Rubrivivax gelatinosus IL144: one gene and its partner. The protein of the gene in region 2 interacts with the protein of the main gene of each other region in a pairwise test. Links are inferred from orthologs where the notes say so. Each region holds a gene or a part of one and is shown on either strand. Other genes may lie near its edges.

Region 1 (7,923 bases), 600 kb from region 2 along the record:
ACGCGAGGCCATCCCGGCACCGTTCGTGCCGGTGAACGACGGCGACAGCGTCGAGGTGCTGGGCCACCGCTTCGAGGTTCTCGACGTGCCGGGCCACACCGCCGGCCACGTCGCCTACGCCGAACGCGGCGCCAGCCACGAGCCGCTGCTCTTCTGCGGCGACACGCTGTTCTCGGCCGGCTGCGGCCGGCTCTTCGAAGGCACGCCGGCGCAGATGGCGGCCTCGCTGGCCCGGCTGGCGGCGCTGCCCGACGACACGCGCATCTGCTGCGCGCACGAGTACACCCTCTCCAACCTGGCCTTCGCGGCCGCAGTCGAACCTGGCAACCCGCGGATCACGGCCTACACTGCGCTGTGTCAGGGTCTGCGCACGGCAGGCCGGCTCACACTCCCGGCGGTGCTCGGTACCGAGCGGGAGATCAATCCGTTCCTGCGTTGCCGCGTGGCCGCCGTCGTGGCCGCCGCACGTGCGCAGGGCGCCGCCTCCGAGCACGAAGTCGACGTGTTCGCCGCACTGCGAGACTGGAAGAACCGATACCGATGACTCCCCCGACGACTTCATTGCGGCGCTGCAGCGCCATCGCTGCCGCCGCATTGGCCGCCGTGCTCGCCGGCTGTGCCGGCACCCCCGTCGCCCAGAACGGCGAGGCCGGCCCGACCGTCGGCACGCCAGTGGCGACCGCTTCTTCCACGCTCGCCGCCACGCGCCGCGCCGCCGAAGGGCCGGTGCCCGGAGCGGTGATCCTGTCGCGCGACGGCAGCGCCCAGCCCGAGCTGGTGCCGGCGCCGCCGCTCGAGTCCGACCCGGCCACCGCGTCCGACGTGACCCACGCCGACGCCGCGGCTGCCGCCCAGGCCGACCTCTGGGCCCGCGTGCGCGGCGGCTTCTCGATGGCCGAGCTCGACGACGACTACGTGCACAAGTGGGAGCAGTGGTACGCCACGCGGCCCGACTACGTCGCCCGCATGACCGAACGCGGCGGCCGCTACCTGTTCCACGTGATGGAGGAAGTCGAGCGCCGCGGCCTGCCGACCGAACTCGCGCTGCTGCCCTTCGTCGAGAGCGCGTTCAACCCGCAGGCGCTGTCGACGGCGCGCGCCGCCGGCATGTGGCAGTTCATGCCGACCACCGGGCGCGACTTCGAGCTCAAGCAGAACCTCTTCCGCGACGACCGCCGCGACGTGCTGGCCTCGACGCGCGCCGCGCTCGACTACCTGCAGCGCCTGTACAGCCAGTTCGGCGACTGGCACCTGGCGCTGGCGGCCTACAACTGGGGCCAGGGCAACGTGCAGCGCGCCATCGCGCGCAACATGAAGGCCGGGCTGCCGACCGACTACGCCTCGCTGCGCATGCCGGTGGAGACGCGCAACTACGTGCCCAAGCTCCAGGCGGTCAAGAACCTGATCACGCATCCGGAAGCGTTCTCGATCTCGCTGCCGGCGCTGCAGAACCACCCGTTCTTCCTCAGCGTGCCGATCGACCGCGACCGCGACATCGACGTCGCGCTCGCCGCGCGCCTGGCGGGACTGAGCCTGGAGGAGTTCCAGGCGCTGAACCCGCAGATGAACAAGCCGGTGATCCTGGCTGCGGCGACGCCGCGTGTGCTGCTGCCCTACGACAACGCCAACGAGTTCGTGCAGCGCCTGAAGGAGCACCGCGGCCCGCTGGCCTCGTGGACGGCCTGGGTCGCGCCGCGCACGCTCAAGCCCGCCGAGGCCGCCAAGCAGGTCGGCATGCCCGAGGCGCAGCTGCGCGAAGTCAACCGCATCCCGCCGCGCATGCTGGTCAAGGTCGGCTCGACGCTGCTGGTGCTGCGCGCCGCGCACGCCACGCGCGACGTCGACGAACACGTCGCCGAGAACGCGATGATGGTGCTGGCCCCCGAAGCCAAGCCGATGCGCAAGCTGACGCTGAAGGCCGGCCGCGGCGACACCGTCGCCTCGGTGGCCAAGCGCTACAAGGTCAGCGCGGCCCAGGTCGCGCAGTGGAACGACGTCGGCCCGCGCGCGAGCTTCAAGCCGGGGCAGAAGGTCGTCGTGATGGTCGCTGCGGCGTCGCCGTCGTCGCGCAGCGCCAAGCCGGCGCCGTCCAAGCGGCCCGCGGCCAAGGCTGCGGCACCGGCCAAGGGCAAGACGGTGAGCGCCAAGGGCAAGGCCAGCGCGCCGAAGGCCCAGGCCACGGCCAAGAGCTCGAAGAAGACGGTCCGCTGAGCTCCCGCCCGCCCGGCCTCCCCAGGTCGGGCGAGCCCTCGCGCCGCAGGGATCGCCACGCCGCGTGCCGTCCGCCGCGACAATGCGGCCAATGCCCATGAACATCATCATCCTCGACGACTATCAGGACGCGGTCCGCAAGCTCAGGTGCGCGACGCGGCTCGAGCCGCTCAACGCGAAGGTGTTCACCAACACGGTCAAGGGCACCGGCCAGCTCTCGGTGCGGCTGCGCGACGCCGACGTGCTGGTGCTGATCCGCGAGCGCACGCACTTCCCGCGCGCGCTGCTGGAGAAGCTGCCGCGGCTGAAGCTGATCTCGCAGACCGGGCGCGTGGGCCCGCACATCGACGTCGAGGCCTGCACGCGGCTGGGCATCGCGGTGGCCGAAGGCGTGGGCTCGCCGGTGGCGCCGGCCGAGCTGACCTGGGCGCTGATCATGGCCTCGATGCGCCGCCTGCCGCAGTACATCGGCAACCTCAAGCACGGCGCCTGGCAGCAGGCGGGGCTGAAGTCGGCCTCGATGCCGCCCAACTTCGGCCTGGGCATGGTGCTGCACGGCAAGACGCTGGGCGTCTGGGGCTACGGTCGCATCGGCCGCATGGTCGCCGGCTACGGCCGCGCCTTCGGCATGAAGGTGCTGGTCTGGGGCAGCGAGGAGTCGCGCGAGCACGCCGTCGCCGACGGCTACGTCGCCGCCGAGAGCCGCGAGGCCTTCTTCGAGGAATGCGACGTGCTCAGCATGCACCTGCGGCTGGGCGAGACGACCCGCGGCATGGTCAAGCTCGACGACCTGGCGCGCATGAAGCCGACGGCGCTGTTCGTCAACACCTCGCGCGCCGAGATCGTCGAGGAGAACGCGCTGGTCTCCGCGCTCAACAAGGGCCGCCCCGGCATGGCCGCGGTGGACGTCTTCGAGAGCGAACCCATCCTCCAGGGCCACCCCCTGCTGCGCCTGGAAAACGCCGTCTGCACGCCGCACATCGGCTACGTCGAACAGGACAGCTACGAGATCTACTTCGGCGCCGCGTTCGACAACGTCATCAACTTCGTCAACAACACCCCGACGAATATCGTCAACCCGGACGCCTTGAAGGTGCTGCGCTAACGCGAACAGCGAGCAGGCTCGGAATTCGTCCCCTCGGGGACAGACCGCCGAAGGCGGTCAGGGGCAGCCAACAGCGAGCCCGCCTTCCCCTCGGGGACAGACCGCCGAAGGCGGTCAGGGGGAGCGGCGGTGTTAACGCGCCTGACCGGATCCGGGTCTCCCGGTCCGGTCAGGTTGCCCCCCTCGGGGGGGCGGCCGCCAGGCGGCCGGGGGCACCATCACTTCGTGCCGAAGATCTTGTCGCCGGCGTCGCCGAGGCCGGGGATGATGTAGCCGTTCTCGTCCAGGTGGCTGTCGATCGCCGCCGTCCAGCAGCGCACGTCGGGGTGGGCGGTGTCCAGCGCCTTGATGCCCTCGGGCGCCGCCACCAGCACCAGCGCGCGGATGTCGGTGCAGCCGCGGCGCTTGAGCAGGTCGACGGTGGCGATCATCGAGCCGGCCGTGGCCAGCATCGGGTCGACGATCAGCGCGGTACGTTCGTCAAGGTGGCCGACGAAACGCTCGAAGTAGTGCTCGGGCTGCAGCGTCTCGTGGTTGCGCGACAGGCCGACGACGCTGACCTTGGCGTTGGGCACCATGTCGAGCACACCGTCGAGCATGCCGATGCCGGCACGCAGGATCGGCACCACCGTCACCTTGCGCCCGGCGATCTGCTCGATCGTCGCCGGGCCGCTCCAGCAGTCGATCTGGATCGGCTCCAGCGGGAAGTCGGCCGTCGCCTCATAGGCCAGCAGGCGCGCGATCTCGTTGGTCAGCTCGCGGAACTTCTTCGTCGAGATGTCTTTCTCGCGCAGCAGGCCGACCTTGTGGCGCACCAGCGGATGACGGACTTCGATGACAGGCATGTTGAAACTCGGAATTCGGTGATCCTGCCAGTGTAGCCAGTGGCCGCCGCCGCGAGCTTGCGGCAGGTGCAGGTGCTCAGCGGGTGCTGGTGCGCTGGCGCAGCGCCTCGTACAGGCAGATGCCGGCGGCGACCGAGACGTTCAGGCTCTCGACCGCACCCTGCATCGGGATGCTCACCAACTCGTCGCAGGTCTTGCGCGTCAGCTGGCGCATGCCGTGGCCCTCGGCGCCCAGCACCAGCGCCACCGGGCCGGCGAGGTCGACGTCGTAGATCGTCTTCGTCGCGTCGTCGGAGGTGCCGATGATGCGCAGGTCGCGCTCCTTCATCTCGCCCAGCGAGCGCGCGAGGTTGGTCACCATCAGGTAGGGCACGGTCTCGGCGGCGCCGCTGGCGACCTTGGCCACCGTCGCGTTCAGGCCCACCGCGTGGTCCTTGGGCGCGACGACGGCGCAGGCGCCGGCACCGTCGGCCACGCGCAGGCAGGCGCCCAGGTTGTGCGGGTCGGTGACGCCGTCGAGCACCAGCACCAGCGGCGCGCCGGCGGCGGCGTCGAGCGCGTCGTCCAGCGAGTGGGTCGGCGCCAGCGGCGTCACGCGCGCCACGACGCCCTGGTGGCGGCCGCTGCCGGCGAGCTGGGTCAGGCGCTCGCCGTCGCTGTCGACCAGCTTGGCACCGGCGGCTTCGGCCCGTTCGACGAACTGGCGCATGCGCGCGTCGCGGCGCGTCGCATCGACGTGGATTTCCTTGACCGACTGCGGCGCGGTCTTCAGCCGCACCGTCACGGCGTGGAAGCCGAACAGGACCTTGTTGCTCACGGGGTTCACCTGGGAAAGCGCCCGCCGAAGGGACGGCGGGACGAAGGCGCGCATCGTAGCCGCTCGCCCGCCGGCGAACCCCCATCGGCCTCAGTTCGACGCGTCGGGGAAACGTGTCAGCGTCTTCACGCCCGGCACCGGCGCCGTGCGTACGGTGTTCATGATGCCGGCCAGGAAGGTGTAGTAGCCGACGACGCCGGCGGTGTCGAGCACACCCTGCTCGCCGAAGCGCTTGAGCGTCGCTTCGTAGGTCTTGTCGGAGACGCGGCGGTTGCGCAGCAGCTCGTCGGTGAAGTCGTAGATGATGGCCTGGTCAGGCGTCAGCTCGGTCGGGCGGCGGCCTTCGGCAATCGCGTCGATGACCTCGGGCTTGATGCCCTGCTTGGCGGCGATCGTCACGTGGTAGGTCCACTCGTAGTCCTGGCTCCACGAGCGCGCGACCATCAGGATCACCATCTCCGACAGCGGCATGCCGATCGAGGCGTTGTAACGCAGGTAGCTGCCCATCGTGTGGGCGTTGGTCATCAGCTTCGGGCTGCGGATCAGCACCGAGAACGGGCCGAAGACCGGGTACTTGCGCGTCGCGAGGAACTCCTCGGCGGCGGCACGCTGGGCGTCGTTGTAGTCCTCCACCTTCACCGGCGGCATGCGTTCGGCGGCCACGGCCGGCACGGCGAAGGACAGCGCCGTGCCGGCGACAAGAGCGGCGCCGGCGATGGCGGCGAGCTGGGTGGTGTTCTTCTTCATGGGGGTGACTCCAGGTCCTCAGACAGCCGAACAGTCGGCGCACCCCAAGCGCAAAGCTCGTGCCACGCAAGAACATCGTCTTCGGCGACGAAATCCTGCGTTTTTCGCTGCAAAGCGCGCAACACGCTTCGCGCTGCGCAAACCGCTGCGCAGCGGGACGCTCAGCGCCCGATCAGCCCCAGCGACAGCAGCGCCGTCAGCGCGCCGATGAACACCGGCTGGTGGACCATGTAGAACGACAGCGACCAGCGCCCCAGCAGCGCCAGCGGTGCCAGCACGCGCGGCAGTGCGCCGGTCAGCCAGCCGCGGCGGCGGGCGAGCGCCCACTGCCCCGCCGCCAGCCCCCAGAGCATCACGCCCCACCAGGGCAGCAGCGGCACGTAGTCCTCGGTGACCGGCTTGTGCGTCACCAGGCCGACCCAGTTCGTCCAGCGCGTGTCGAAGAACGCGTGCTGCCAGACGAAAGGCAGCACGATGGCCACGGCACCCAGCGGCCACAACCAGCGCCCGAGCGGTGCGGCCAGCCGGGAGAGGATCAGCATCAGCGCGATGCCGTGCAGCACGCCGAAGCTGATCCAGCTGTGCGGGAACATCGTCGCCGAGCCGGCGCTGACCAGCAGCGCGCAGCCCGCCACCTGCGCCCAGCGGCGCCAGAAACGCGGCCAGCCCTGGCCGGCGTCGAGTGCCGCGGCCTGGCCGAGCCCGGCGCAGAACAGGAACAGGCTGACGATCGCCGTGCGCTGCAGCGTCCAGAACGCATCGCCGTAGAAGTCCTGGCGCGGGTCGAGCAGCCGGAAGTGGTTCAGGTCGAACGAGAAGTGGTAGGCCGCCATCCAGACGATGGCCAGGCCGCGCAGCGCGTCCAGGCGGTCGAAGCGTTCAGCACCCCGGCTCATGCCGTCTTCTCGTAAACGTCGGCGAAGCCCTGCCCGTCCCAGGCGTACAGCAGGTGCGCGGCGTGCAGGCAGGGCCCGGCACCGCGCGGGCGGAACAGGCCGACGCACTCGCCGCCGGCGTGGCGCACGCTGCGGTAGACGACGCCGTGCGAGCCGGCGGCGCGCAGCGCGGCGGCCAGCGCGCGCGAGGCGCCGTAGTCGCTGGCGGCGTAGACCGCGTCGTCGACGGCGCCGGGCGGGCGCAGGTCGTGCAGCCGGGCGTCGATCGGCACGTGGTACAGCCGCATCGGCAAATGCATCGCCGGCTGGCGCGTCGCGGCGAGGAAACGGGCGTGGTGGTAACGCGTCTCGGCGATCGCGGTCTCGCGTTCGCGCGCGGCGTAGAACACGCCCCAGCGGCCGTCGGAGAAGCGGCTGCCGTCCGGGTTGACGTGGGTGAAGGCGGCCATCACCGGCCCGCTGCCCGGACCGAAGACACGCTCGGCGCGCGGCACGCGTTCGACGTGGCCCAGTTCCTCGCGCAGGCGTTCGTTGGTCAGCGCCTCCAGCGCGTACAGCGCGTCGAAGTCCTCGGCGTCGGCGACGCGGTCGAACAGCGTCACCGACGGATAACGCGTCGGCACGATGCGACAGGCCTGCGTCCAGCGGACGCGGCGGACGTCGGGTGTGTTCAGGACCAGCCGCCGCCGCGCACGCCGTCGAGGTAGCGGCGCACGAAGTTGAGGTCGCCGACGTTGCCGGCCAGCATGCGCTGCAGCGCGCTGCGGCCGCCGAAGGCCTCGGCGCTGTTGGGCCGGCGAACCCAGGCGTCGGCCGCGGCCGGCTCGGGCAGCAGGATCTGCAGCGACTTGTAGATGCCGAGCAGGTTGGACAGCCGCTCCAGCGTGTCGCGCGACAGCCGCGCCTTCTCGGGGTGCTGGCGCCAGGCGAAGAAGGTGGAGCGCGCCGGCTGGCCCAGCAGCACGAGCTGCTCGTCGACGCTCAGCCCCCAGGCCTCGGCGATGCGGGCAAACGCCCGCAGGCCGGCCGCGGCCATGCGTTCGTCGGAGACGTCGGCAAAAGCGGGAGCGGTTTCGGTGGCAACGAGGCGCATGACATCCAATCTCAGACCACGACCTCATCGTAGTCCAAAAATGGACACCGCGCCAGCACGCGGCCGGCGTTCAGCCGCCGTCGAGCTGCCGGCGCGCGGTCTCGTTGATCAGCCGCAGCTCGGCCAGCGTCGCATCCAGGCCGGCGCGTTTGGCTTCCAGCTCGCGGATCGCCAGGTCGGTGCGTTCGACGACGTAGGCCAGCTGCTGC
Region 2 (7,810 bases):
CTGCTGCACGAAGGCGGCCACTGGATCGTCGCGCCCGAAGACCGCCGCTACGGCCAGGACATCCTGATTCCGAAGAACGCCACCGCCAGCGCCGCGGTGGGGCAGGTCGTTTCGGTCGAACTGACCGAACCGCCGTCGCTGCACTCGCGCCCCGTGGGCCGTGTCGCCGAGGTGCTCGGCGAGATCGACGACCCCGGCATGGAGATCGAGATCGCGGTGCGCAAGTACGAGGTGCCGCACCGCTTCACGCCCGAGACGCTGGCCCAGGCCGCGGCGCTGCCCGAGAAGCTGCGCGCCGCCGACCGCAAGCACCGTGTCGACCTCACCGACGTGCCGCTGGTGACGATCGACGGCGAGGACGCACGCGACTTCGACGACGCGGTCTATTGCGAGCCCTTCCGCCGCGGTCGCGGCAAGACGCTGTTCGAAGGCTGGCGGCTGATCGTCGCCATCGCCGACGTCAGCCACTACGTCAAACCCGGCGAGCCGCTGGACGAGGACGCCTACGAACGTGCGACGTCGGTCTACTTCCCGCGCCGCGTGATCCCGATGCTGCCGGAGAAGCTGTCCAACGGCCTGTGCTCGCTGAACCCCGAGCAGGACCGGCTGGCGATGGTCTGCGACATGCTCGTGTCGACCGAAGGCACGCTCGACGCCTACCAGTTCTACCCGGCGGTGATCTGCTCGCACGCGCGGCTAACCTACACCGAGGTCGCCGCGGTGCTGCAGAACACGCGCGGCCCCGAAGCCCAGCGCCGTGCCGACCTGGTGCCGCAGCTCGTGCACCTGCACGAGGTCTTCCGCGCGCTGCTCAAGCAGCGTGCGCTGCGCGGCGCGGTCGACTTCGACACCGTCGAAACGCAGATCGTCTGCGACGACAACGGCCGCATCGAGAAGATCGTGCCGCGCGTGCGCAACGACGCCCACCGGCTGATCGAGGAGGCGATGCTCGCGGCCAACGTCTGCGCAGCCGACTTCATCGCCCACGGCGAGCACCCCTCGCTGTACCGCGTGCACGAAGGTCCGACGCCCGAGAAGCGTGCCGCGCTGCAGGCCTATCTGAAGGCGCTGGGCCTCGGCCTGCACCTGAGCGAGGAGCCGACGCCGGCCGAGATGCAGGCCATCTCGCAGGCCGTGCAGGGCCGCCCCGACGCGCAGCAGATCCAGACCATGCTGCTGCGCTCGATGCAGCAGGCGATCTACACCGCCAGCAACGCCGGCCACTTCGGCCTGGCCTACGGCGCCTACACGCACTTCACGAGCCCGATCCGGCGCTACCCGGACCTGCTGGTGCACCGCGTCATCAAGGCCCTGCTCGGCACCCGTCGCTACCACCTCGTGCCCAGCCCGAAGACGCGCGTGCCCGAGGTGCGCCGCGGTGCCAAGGGCGGCAAGCCGGCCAAGCCGGCGAAGCCGATGTCGCAGGAGATGGAGGCCTGGGAAGCCGCCGGCGCGCACTGCAGCGCCAACGAGCGCCGCGCCGACGAGGCCTCGCGCGACGTCGAGGCCTGGCTCAAGTGCCGCTACATGCGCGAGCACCTGGGCGAGGAGTACGCCGGCACGGTGAGCGCGGTGACGCCGTTCGGCCTGTTCGTCACGCTCGACGCGCTCTACGTCGAGGGCCTGGTGCACATCACCGAACTCGGCGGCGAGTACTTCCGCCACGACGAACTGCGCCAGGAACTGCGGGGCGAGCGCACCGGCGTGCGCTACGTCATCGGCACGCGGGTGCAGGTGCAGGTCAGCCGCGTCGACCTGGACGGCCGCCGCATCGACTTCCGCATGGTGCGCGAGGGCGATTCCGAGCGCCTGCTGGCGCGCGGCCGCGGGACGCCGGAGCGTGCCGAAAAGCCGGGTTCGGCGAGCGAGGAACTGGCTGCGCTGCGGGCCGCCGACCGCTCCGCGAAAGCGGCTTCGAAGGCCCGCAAGGTCGCCACCGCGCCGCGCAAGAGCAGCGCCCGCAAGACGGCCGGCAAGGTGCGCACGCGCCGCTGAGGCGCGTTCAGGCGCTCGCGTGCAGCGCGTCGACGAGGTCGGCTGCGCGCAGCGGCCGGCCGGCGCCGGCGGCCAGCGCGCGGTCGGCGGCGTGGCCGTGCTGCCAGACCGCGGCGACCGCGGTGGCGAAGGCTTCGCCACCGGCCGCCCATGCGCCGCCCAGCCAGCCGGCCAGCACGTCGCCGGTGCCGGCGGTGGCCAGCAGCGCGTTGCCGGTCGGGTTCAGCGAGGGCAGGGCGCCCGGTGCCGCGACGACGCTGCCCGACCCCTTCAGCACGACGACGCAGCCCAGGCGCTCGGCCAGGCGCTGCGCCGCGGCCAGGCGATCGGCCTGGACCGCGGCGGCCGTCGTGCCGAGCAGGCGTGCGGCCTCCAGCGGATGCGGCGTCAGCACGGTCGGTTGCGCGCGGCGCGTCAGCAGCCGCTGCAGCGAGAGGTCGGCGGCCAGCACGTTGAGCGCGTCGGCGTCCAGCACCAGCCGGCCGGCATGCGCCAGCAGAGCCGGCATGGCCTCGCGCACCGCCTGGCCGCCGCCGCAGCCGGCGACGACGGTCGCTGCGGCCAGCGTCGCCGGCGGCGAACGCCACCAGGCGGGGCGGCCCATCAGCTCGGGCCGGGTCGGGTCCAGCAGCGGCGCCTCGGCGTCGAGCAGGCTGCAGTAGACGCGGCCGGCGCCGGCGGCCAGCGCCGCGCGCGCCGCCAGCCAGGCGGCGCCGGCCATGCCGGGCGCGCCGCCGACGACGGCCACGTCGCCGAAACTGCCTTTGTGCTGGGCGTGCCGGCGCACGGCCCGTGCCGGCGCGGCGGCCAGGCGGGCGGTCTCGCCGCCGGCCGCGACGCCGAGCTCGTCGAACCAGACCTGGCCGGCGTGGTCGCGTCCCTCGCCGGTGAAGAGCCCGGGCTTGAGCGTCAGCAGCGCCAGCGTCGCGTCGGCCCGAATGCAGGCCTCGCCCAGCGGCTGGCCGGTGTCCGGATGAAGGCCGGAGGGCAGGTCCACCGCCAGCACCGGCGCGCCGCGCGACGCGGCCCAGGCGATGGCGGTGGCGATGCGGCCTTCGGGCGCGCGGCGCGTGCCCAGGCCGAGCAGGGCGTCGATGATCAGCTCGGCCGGGTCTTCGTCCAGCGCTTCGGCGATCGGCACGCCGGCGGCCTGTGCCGCCGCCAGCGCGTCGGCAGCGTCCGCCGGCAGCCGGCCGACGTCGCCGGTCAGCACGACGCGCACGGCCTTGCCCGCGGCGTGCAGATGGCGTGCGGCGACGAGGCCGTCGCCGCCGTTGTTGCCCGGGCCGGCGAGCACGGCGACGCTGCGCGCGTGCGGTGCCAGCGCCAGCGCCAGGCGGGCGACACCGAGCCCGGCGCGGCGCATCAGCGCGTGCGGCGGCGTGGCGGCCAGCGCCACCGCCTCGGCGGCGCGGGAGGCGGCCGCGTCGTGCAGCGGCCAGCCGGTTTTGGGGGCGACGAGGGCGGGGCTCATGCCGCCATTCTCGTCCTGCCCTGGTTCAGCGCAGGCGTTCCAGGCCGAGCGCCGTCATGTCCAGCGGCGCGGCGCGCCCGGCCACCTGTTCGGCCAGCACACGCGCCGAGCCGCAGGCCAGCGCCCAGCCGCTGGCGCCGTGGCCCAGGTTCAGCCAGACACCGGGCAGGCCGCTGGTGCCCAGCACCGGTGGGCCATCGGGCAGGCTGGGGCGCGCGCCCTTCCAGCGCTGCGCCTGGGTCGCGACGAAGGCGCCGGGGAACCAGTCCTCGAGCACGCGGTACAGCGTGCGCAGCGCGCGTTCGTCGTAGCGGTCGGCGCGGCCGCCGATCTCGCTGCTGCCGGCCACACGCACGCGCTGGCCGAGGCGGCTGACGGTGACGCGGAAGCGTTCGTCGAAGATCGCCGAGCGCGGGCCGAGGTCGGGATAGGCCTCGAGCTGGCGCAGCGGTGCGGTCACCGCGTAGCCCCAGACCGGCGCCAGCGGCAGCTTCAGCCGCAGCGAGTGCAGCAGCGGGACCGAGGCCGCGCCGCTGCACAGCACGACGGCGTCGAAACGCTCCTCGCGGCCGCAGGCGAGCACCGTCGGGCTGCCGCCGGCGCCGATGCGCTCGACCTCGACACCGAAGCGGAAGTCGGCGCCGCGCTGCGCGGCCTCGGTCTTCAGCTGCTGCGCGAACTGGCGGCAGTTGCCGACGCCGTCCTGCGGCAGGTGCACGGCCGCGCGCAGCGCCGTCTCGGGGTTCAGTCCCGGCTCGACCTGGCGGGCACGTTCGGCGTCGAGCAACTCGAAGGGCACGCCGAGTTCGGCGAGCAGCTTCAGGCCTGGCCGGGCGCGCTTGAGTTCGCGTTCGCTGCGCAGCAGCACCGTGTAGCCGCGGCTGTGCTCGTAGTCCAGGCGCAGCGAGCGCGTCAGCGTCGCCAGGCGCTCCTGGCTGAGTCGCGCCAGGCGCAGCATCGCGGCGCGGTTGGTCGCGTGCACGCCGGGGCGGCAGGCGCGCCACCAGCGCCACAGCCAGGGCAGCTGGCCCCAGACGCCCAGGCCGTCCAGCGTCAGCGCGCCTTCGCGGCGGAAGAGCTGCAGCATCAGCTTCAGCGGCATGCCCGGCGCGGCCGAGGGCATCACGTAGCCCGGGGCCAGCACGCCGGCGTTGGCGAAGCTGGTTTCCGCGGCGACGCTGCCGCGGCGTTCGTAGACCACGACCTCGTGCCCGTCGGCGGCGAGTTCGAACGCGGTGGTGACGCCGACGATGCCGGCCCCGATGACGGCGACTCGCATCGTCAAGCCTCCCGCGCGGCGAGCGCGCTCTCGACCTGCAGCGCGGCGCCGAGCACCGTGTCGTCGGCGAAAGCCGGTGCCCAGAGCATCAGCCCGACCGGCAGCACGCCGGCGGTCTGGCAGGGCAGCGACAGCGCGCAGCCGTCGAGGAAGTTCACCGCCGCCGGATTGCGCAGCACCAGCGCATTGGTGGCGAAGAAGAGCTTGTCGTCGGCCTCCAGCGGCGCCAGCGGCGGCGCGACGATCGGCACCGTCGGCGACAGCGCGGCGTCGAAGCCGGCGAGCGCCGTCTGCACCCGGCGGATCCAGTCGCGGCGCGTGCGCTGCAGGTCCAGGTAGTCGGCGGCCGACATCGTTTCGCCGCGACGGATGCGGCTGGCGACACGCGGGTCGTAACGATCGCCGCGCTCGGCCAGGCGGTGGCGATGCCAGGTCCAGGACTCGGCGGCCGGGAAACCGCCGGCGGCGTTGATCGACGCCAGCTCGCCCAGTTCGGGCAGCACGATCTCGACGATGCGTGCGCCGCCGGCCGACAGCGTCGCCAGCGCGGCGTCGAAGGCCGCCGCGACGCTGTCGTCCAGGCCGTCGAGCATCAGCGTGCGCGGCACGGCGAAACGCAGCCCGTCGAGAGGACGCGCGGCCGGCCGCGGTGTGCGTGCCGCGAGGATGCCGTGCAGCTGCACCGCGTCGGCCACCGAGCGTGTGATCGCGCAGGCCGTGTCCAGCGAGCTCGACAGCGGGATGCTGCCGTCCAGCGGCACCAGCGCCTGCGTGCTCTTGAAGCCGACCAGGCCCTGGAAGGCCGCCGGGATGCGGATCGAGCCGCCGGTGTCCGAACCCAGCGCCGCCCAGGCCGCGCCGGTGGCGATGCTGACCGCGCCGCCCGAGGTCGAGCCGCCGGGCACACGCGGCGTCGCGTCCAGCGCCGCGCTCACCGGGTTGGCCGGCGTGCCGTGGTGCGGGTTGAGGCCGAGGCCGGAAAAGGCGAACTCGGACAGATTGGTATGGCCGACCAGCGCCGCGCCGGCAGAGCGCAGCCGGGCGACGGCCGGGCAGTCGGCGGCGGCCGGCGGCGCGTCGGCCAGCGCCGCCGAGGCGCCGGTCGTCGGCTGCCCGGCGACGTCGAACAGGTCCTTGATCGAGACCGCCAGCCCGGCCAGCGGCGGCAGCGGGGCGCCGGCGGCGTGCAGCGCATCGACCGCCGCGGCCGTGGCCCGGGCCTGGGCGTCGAAGCGGCGCACGAAGGCGTGGCGGCAGGGCGCCGCGTCGGCCGCGGCGAGGGATTCTTCGAGCATCGCGAGGGCGCTGGAAGCGCCGGACACGATGCGGTTCCGGGCGTCGCCCAGATCGGGGGCGCCGCGGCGTGGTAGACTCATTGGGTTTGTCTCGGGGCGGGTGCTGATGCCCCTGCGATTCGAGACGGACACATCCGCGAACCCGGGCACCTGAGGTGTCGCTGGCGGGGAGACGGGAGAGGCTTCAGTCGCTTTCACGACTCGAGCCAATCGGTCACCTTCGGCAACGATCAAGCGCCGGGATTCTAGATCCAACCTTCGGAGTCTCCATGACTGTCTCCATGCGTGAAATGCTGGAAGCCGGCGTCCATTTCGGGCACCAAACGCGCTTCTGGAACCCCAAGATGGCCCCGTACATCTACGGCCATCGCAACAAGATCCACATCATCAACCTCGAGAAGACGCAGCCGCTCTTCGAGGACGCGATGAAGTTCGTGCGCCAGCTGAGCGCGCGCCGCGGCACGATCCTGATGATCGGCACCAAGCGCCAGGCGCGCGAAGTGGTCGCGATGGAAGCCCAGCGCTGCGGCATGCCCTACGTCGACCAACGCTGGCTCGGCGGCATGCTGACCAACTTCAAGACGGTCAAGGGCTCGCTGAAGAAGCTCAAGGACATGCAGGCGACCAAGGAAGCCGGCATGGAGCAGATGATCAAGAAGGAAGCCCTGCTGTTCGATCGCGAGCTGGTCAAGCTCGAGAAGGACATCGGCGGCATCCAGGACATGAGCGCGCTGCCTGACGCGATGTTCGTGATCGACGTCGGCTATCACAAGATCGCCGTCGCCGAAGCCAAGAAGCTCGGCATCCCGGTGATCGGCGTCGTCGACACCAACCACTCGCCGGTGGGCATCGACTACGTCATCCCCGGCAACGACGACTCGGCCAAGGCTGTCGCGCTGTACGCGCGCGCCGTCGCCGACGCGGTGCTCGAAGGCAAGGCCAGCGCGACCAACGAGGTCGTGCAAGCCGCCGCCGGCGCCGACGAGTTCGTCGAGGTCCGCGAAGAGGCCTGATCCGCGCGGGGCCGCACCCGGCCCCGCCCCGAATCCGTGAGTCCGCCGCCGGCGCGCACGACGCGCTGCGGCGGTTTCCTGCCATCCGAATGGAGTAGAGAGATGCCCGCAATCACCGCCAGCATGGTTGCCGAACTGCGCGCCAAGACCGATGCGCCGATGATGGAGTGCAAGAAGGCGCTCACCGAGGCCGACGGCGACATCGCCCGCGCCGAGGAGATCCTGCGCGTCAAGCTCGGCAACAAGGCCGGCAAGGCCGCCAGCCGCATCACCGCCGAAGGCGTGGTCGCCGCTGCCGTCGAAGGCGCCACCGGCGCGCTCGTCGAAATCAACTGCGAGACCGACTTCGTCTCGAAGAACGACTCGTTCCTGGCTTTCGCCAAGGCCACGGCTCAGCTCGTCGCCGAGAAGAACCCGGCCGACGTCGCCGCGCTCGGCGCGCTGGCCTACGAGCAGGACGGCTTCGGCCCGACGCTCGAGGACGTGCGCAAGGGCCTGATCGGCAAGATCGGCGAGAACATGTCGATCCGCCGCTTCAAGCGCTACGCCGGCGGCGGCCAGCTCGCCAGCTACCTGCACGGCACGCGCATCGGCGTCGTCGTCGAGTTCGAAGGTGACGCCGTCGCCGCCAAGGACGTCGCGATGCACGTCGCCGCGATGAAGCCCAAGGCGCTGGCCGCCAGCGAAGTCCCGGCCGACCTGGTCGAGTCCGAGCGCCGCATCGCCGCCGAGAAGGCCGCCGAAGACGCCGCCG

Evidence for each region.
Region 1: the proteins of RGE_RS13330 (region 2) and rlmB interact in binary tests that used the Escherichia coli proteins (3 or more experiments, as listed by UniProt). The link is inferred for Rubrivivax gelatinosus IL144 from one-to-one orthologs.

The regions. Positions count from the first base shown.
Region 1 is NC_017075.1:3,497,416-3,505,338, forward strand. The notes cover bases 3,136-6,123. They hold rlmB (23S rRNA (guanosine(2251)-2'-O)-methyltransferase RlmB), read right to left. Parts: upstream 5,033-6,123; coding sequence 4,238-5,032; downstream 3,136-4,237. Other genes in these bases: RGE_RS15955 (D-2-hydroxyacid dehydrogenase family protein), read left to right, coding at 3,136-3,316; upp (uracil phosphoribosyltransferase), read right to left, coding at 3,535-4,161; RGE_RS15970 (carboxymuconolactone decarboxylase family protein), read right to left, coding at 5,069-5,725; RGE_RS15975 (DUF1624 domain-containing protein), read right to left, coding at 5,887-6,123. In the rest of the region: gloB (hydroxyacylglutathione hydrolase), read left to right, coding at 1-544; RGE_RS15950 (transglycosylase SLT domain-containing protein), read left to right, coding at 541-2,211; more of RGE_RS15955, read left to right, coding at 2,309-3,135; more of RGE_RS15975, read right to left, coding at 6,124-6,621; RGE_RS15980 (RES family NAD+ phosphorylase), read right to left, coding at 6,618-7,244; RGE_RS15985 (MbcA/ParS/Xre antitoxin family protein), read right to left, coding at 7,292-7,714; RGE_RS15990 (MerR family transcriptional regulator), read right to left, coding at 7,785-7,923. UniProt on the Escherichia coli protein: Specifically methylates the ribose of guanosine 2251 in 23S rRNA.
Region 2 is NC_017075.1:2,899,249-2,907,058, reverse strand. What follows is about bases 1,237-4,111. They hold RGE_RS13330 (bifunctional ADP-dependent NAD(P)H-hydrate dehydratase/NAD(P)H-hydrate epimerase), read right to left. Parts: upstream 3,470-4,111; coding sequence 2,003-3,469; downstream 1,237-2,002. Other genes in these bases: RGE_RS13325 (FAD-dependent oxidoreductase), read right to left, coding at 3,495-4,111; rnr (ribonuclease R), read left to right, coding at 1,237-1,995. Also shown: more of rnr, read left to right, coding at 1-1,236; more of RGE_RS13325, read right to left, coding at 4,112-4,748; RGE_RS13320 (amidase), read right to left, coding at 4,751-6,124; rpsB (30S ribosomal protein S2), read left to right, coding at 6,313-7,056; tsf (translation elongation factor Ts), read left to right, coding at 7,159-7,810. UniProt on the Escherichia coli protein: Bifunctional enzyme that catalyzes the epimerization of the S- and R-forms of NAD(P)HX and the dehydration of the S-form of NAD(P)HX at the expense of ADP, which is converted to AMP.